Regions from separate parts of the Stenotrophomonas sp. PS02297 genome, predicted to be linked through region 2. Evidence: riboswitches for the same ligand, from Rfam matches in the RefSeq annotation. Region 2 holds a riboswitch; the other holds the start of a gene.
The links. Region 2 has a riboswitch for thiamine pyrophosphate ahead of thiC (phosphomethylpyrimidine synthase ThiC). Riboswitches for the same ligand answer to the same signal wherever they lie in the genome.
Positions count from the first base shown of each region.

Region 1: linked by a shared signal. The riboswitch ahead of QMX80_RS07800 (TonB-dependent siderophore receptor) and the one ahead of thiC (phosphomethylpyrimidine synthase ThiC) in region 2 are both predicted to bind thiamine pyrophosphate.

Region 1 is NZ_JASCOS010000026.1:13,303-15,771, reverse strand. Features, by position in the region: gene QMX80_RS07805 (phosphotransferase) at 1-1,095, shown strand, start outside; TPP riboswitch at 1,138-1,234, shown strand; gene QMX80_RS07800 (TonB-dependent siderophore receptor) at 1,304-2,469, shown strand, end outside.
Region 2 is NZ_JASCOS010000031.1:26,589-29,057, reverse strand. Features, by position in the region: gene thiC (phosphomethylpyrimidine synthase ThiC) at 1-1,425, opposite strand, end outside; TPP riboswitch at 1,529-1,630, opposite strand; gene QMX80_RS08690 (BCCT family transporter) at 1,991-2,469, shown strand, end outside.

The DNA.
Region 1 (2,469 bases), on a different contig from region 2:
CTGGCCAACGACGAAGTACCCGCCGACTGGCCCGCCATCAACGGGCGCGAGATCGCATGGCTGCGCGGGCGCTTCCCGCAGCTGGAAGGCGCGGACACCGCGCTGTGGCACAGCCCGCGGCCGATGTCGGCGGCGGCCATCGTCGAGGGCGCGGCGGGGCGCCTGTTCGTCAAGCGCCACCACCACAGCGTGCGCGACGCGGCCACGCTGGGCGAGGAACACCGCTTCATCGCGCACCTGGCCGCCGCCGGCGTACCGGTGGTGCAGGTGCTGCGCGATCGCGATGGCTTCACCGCGGTCGAGCACGAAGGCTGGACTTATGAGCTGCACACGCTCGGCATCGGCGAGGACCTGTACCGCGATGCGGCGTCGTGGACGCCGCTGACCGACGTCGCCCAGGCATGCAATGCAGGGCGCATGCTGGCGCGCCTGCACCAGGCCGCCGCCAGCTACCTCGCACCGCAGCGCGGTACCCACCTGCTGGTGGCGCGCGACGACCTGATCCGCAGCCACGACCCCATCGCCGCGCTCAAGGCCGACCTGGGCAACCGCCCCGGGCTTGCGCGCTACCTGGCACGCATTCCGTGGGAAGAACAGCTGCGCCGCACCGTGCTGCCATGGCACGCGGGCCTGCCCGAACGCCTGCAGGCCGAACCACGGCTGTGGGCGCACAACGACTGGCACGTCTCCAACCTGCTCTGGCGCGATGGCGCGGTGAGCACGGTGCTCGACTTCGGCCTGGCCTCGCCCACCAGCGCGTTGCTCGACCTGGCCACCGCCATCGAACGCAACGCGGTCGCCTGGCTGGAACTGGAACGCGGTGCGCAGGCCGTACGCATCGACATCGCGCTGGCCCTGCTCGACGGCTACCGGCAGGTACTGCCGCTGTCGCCCGCGCGCGTGCACCTGCTTGCCGACCTGCTGCCGGTGGTGCACTTGGACTTCGCGCTGTCTGAAGTGGAGTACTTCGAAGGCATCACCGGCTCCACCGCGAACGCGGACGTGGCCTGGCAACCGTTCCTGCTCGGCCATGCGCAATGGTTCCGCAGCACCGAAGGCCAGGCGCTGCTGGCCGCGCTGCACGCCGCCGCCTGAATCCGCCAGCAAGCCAAAGCACGGCATTTGTGGTTCAATGCGCCCCTGAAGCGGGGGTGCCTGGGCTTGTCCAGGCTGAGAGAGTCCCTTGGAACCTGATCCGGTTTGCACCGGCGTAGGGAGCTTTGAGCAGCAGGCACACCGCCTTCGTGGCCGGTCGCGCGTGCGCGCCTTCGCTTCGTCTCCCCCACGGCTGATGACGAAACGAATGAACCGCTGCCACCGAATCTCGCTGTTGACCGCCGCGCTGAGCGCGGCCCTGCCGCTGCACGCCAGCTCCCTGGAAACCGCCGCCGACCGCTCGCCCACCGAGCTGTCCACCGTGCGCGTGCAGGCCAAGCAGCCCGGCGCCAAGGACACCCAGTCCAACAGCTTCGGCGCCGGCGACTGGAAGAACACCCCGGCCTCGATCAGCGTGCTCGACCGCGGCCTGCTCGACCAGCGCGTCGTGCGCACGCTGTCCGAACTGGCCACGAACGACGCCTCGCTGGGCGACAGCTACGCGCCGGTGGGCTACTACCAGAACATCGCCATCCGCGGCTTCGCGCTGGATACCGCCACCGGCTACCGCTTCAACGGCCTGACCATCGCCGGCGAGCAGCGCCTGGCGCTGGAGAACGTGCAGCAGGTGGAAATCCTCAAGGGCGAAGCCGGCCTGGCCGCTGGCGTGATCGCCCCGGGCGGCGTCATCAACTACGTCGGCAAGCGCCCGGCCGAAGTGCGCACCGTCACCCTCGGCACCGACGCGGAAGGTTCGCGCTATGCCGCCATCGATGTCGGCCACTGGCTGACGCCGCGCTTCGGCGTGCGCTTCAACGCGGCGTGGGACGACAGCAGCTCGTACATCGACCATGCCGATGGCCGCCGCAACTTCTACGCGATGGCCACCGACTGGCTGATCGGCGAGCGCGGCAAGCTCGAAGTGGACGCCAACTACCAGACCAGCGCGCAGCGCTCGGCCTCGGGCTACCAACTGCTGGGCGCCACCGCGCTGCCGCGCAACGTGGACCGCAAGCAGATGCTCGGCTACCAGCACTGGCAGAAGCCGGTGGGCATCGACAGCACCAACCTCACCGCGCTGCACACCTACGATTTCAGCCCGGCGTGGCAGTCGCGCGTGTCGGCCAGCCACAGCCGCTCGGTGATCGACGACAACGTCGCCTTCGCCTACGGCTGCTACTACGCCGCCGAATGCGCCGACGGCAGCGTGCCGGGCAACTACTTCGCGCCCAACGGCGACTACGACATCTACGACTACCGCAGCCCGGACGACACCCGCCGCAACCAGCAGCTGCGCGCCGAACTGCGCGGCCGCTTCGCCACCGGCGCGGTCGAGCACCAGCTGATGGTCGGCGCGGATTACTTCCGCCGCAG
Region 2 (2,469 bases):
GTCGGTGGTCAGCGGGCCGAGCGTATAGAACGGCGCTTCGCCGCATTCGCGCAGCTGCTTGTCCATGTTCTCCCTGATCAGCTGCATGGGCACATGGCCGGGACCTTCGACCATGGTCTGCACGTCGTGCTTCCAGGCGATCTTCGTCAACTCGCCCAGCGTCTCCAGCTCGCCGAACTGCGCCGCGTCGTTGGCGTCGGCGATGCAGCCCGGGCGCAGGCCGTCGCCCAGCGAGAAGGCCACGTCGTAGGCCTTCATGATTTCGCAGATGTCCTCGAAGTGGGTGTAGAGGAAGTTCTCCCTGTGATGCGCCAGGCACCACTTGGCCATGATCGAGCCGCCACGCGAGACGATGCCGGTGATGCGTCCGGCGGTCAGCGGCACGTAGCGCAGCAGCACGCCGGCGTGGATGGTGAAGTAGTCCACGCCCTGCTCGGCCTGTTCGACCAGCGTGTCGCGGAAGATCTCCCACGTCAGCTCCTCGGCGCGACCGTCCACTTTCTCCAGTGCCTGGTAGATCGGCACGGTACCGATCGGCACCGGCGAATTGCGCACGATCCACTCGCGCGTCTCGTGGATGTGCCTGCCGGTCGAAAGATCCATGACCGTATCGCCGCCCCAGCGGATCGCCCACACCAGCTTTTCCACTTCCTCGGCGATGCCCGAGGACACCGCGCTGTTGCCGATGTTGGCGTTGATCTTGGTCAGGAAGTTGCGGCCGATGATCATCGGCTCGCCTTCTGGATGGTTGATGTTGCTGGGCAGGATGGCGCGGCCGCGGGCGATCTCCCCGCGCACGAACTCGGGGGTGATGGTCCTCGGGATGGATGCGCCGAATGCCTCGCCGGGATGCTGCCGCAATAGCGCCGATCCCTCCGCAAGAGCCCGCGCCTCCTTGTGCGGACTTTTCAACAGGGCATCGCGCACCGCTTCCAGCCGCTGGTTCTCGCGGATGGCGACGAACTCCATCTCCGGGGTGACGATGCCGCGGCGCGCGTAGTGCATCTGGGTGACGTTGGCGCCGGCACGCGCACGGCGCGGCAGGCTGCGCGCGGGAAAGCGCACCGCGTCGAGCTTCGGGTCGTGCTCGCGGCCGCGGCCGAACAGCGAGCTCAGCCCCTGCAGCCGTTCGGTATCGCCCCGCTCTTCGATCCAGCGCGCGCGCAGCGCCGGCAGGCCGGCGGACAGGTCGATGCGCGTGTCCGGATCGGTGTACGGGCCGGAGGTGTCATAGACCGTGAGCGGCGGATTGTCCTGCCCGCCGAACAGGGTCGGCGTGCGGGTCAGCGCGATCTCGCGCATCGGCACCTGCAGGTCGGGGCGCGAGCCCGGCACGTGGATCTTGCGCGAGCCGGGAATCGGCCGGGTCACGGATTCGGAGAGTTGCTGCGCCTGCTGCTGCAGGGCGGAAAGCGGTGCGTTCATCGGCGGCGTCCTGTTTGGGGCCCGCGCGGATGCACGGGCCGGACGAAGCGAAGGCGCACTGCCGCTGGCGCATGGACGCACCCTGGGCAGGCATCCACGCACGATGGGGCATTGCGAAGCTTCCCTACGCCGGTATCAACCGGATCAGGTTCCAAGGGACTGTCTCAACCGCGGCACGATGGCCGCGGTACCCCCGCTTCGGGCGGCATTAGAGCATGAAGCGCAGGCCAAAGGCACCGGCGCTCCCCGCAGGCCCCTGCCGGCCCGCTGGGACGCATGCCAGCGCACGATCGAGCCTTCCCGCTGGATTCCGCCACGGCAGCGCACCTGCGGCCGCGGCGGGATCTGCATGCGCGCCCATCGCACACCGCGGCCATCGCTCGCGGTGGATGGCGAAGCACGTTCTAACGGAATCGTGACGGCCCTTTCAGTACGATGCGCCGCTGCCGCATTCATGCCGCTCCTGTGCCGCCACGCCGGCCCTCCCTCTTCCGCGCCTGTTCGTGGCCGGTTCCACCGCAAGCCCTGGCTCGCTCCCCCATCCCCAGATCGGAGAAGCTCCTCCATGGTGTTTCGTGTTTCCATCGCATTGGTCGCCGCACTGGTGCTGCTGGCCGGCATCGCCCCCGGCCCCTTCAACGACGTCGTGCAGGCCGCACTGGTCGAGGTCGTGCGCAGCGTCGGCTGGATGTACCTGCTGATCGTGTTCCTGACGCTGACTTTCCTGCTGTACCTGGCCATCGGCCGCTTCGGCAACCTGCGCATCGGCGGCGAGGACGCCGAGCCGGATTTCTCGCGCGCCAGCTGGCTGGCGATGCTGTTCGCCACCGGCATGGGCATCGGCCTGGTGTTCTGGGGCGCGGCCGAACCGATCTCGCATTTCGCCAAGCCGCCGGAAGGCCTGGCCCCGCAGAGCGTGGATGCCGCGCGCGCGGCGATGCGCTACGCCTTCTTCCACTGGGGCCTGCACCCGTGGGCGATCTATGCACTGATCGGCCTGGCGATGGCATGGTTCCAGTACAACCGCAACGGCCGCGGGCTGAT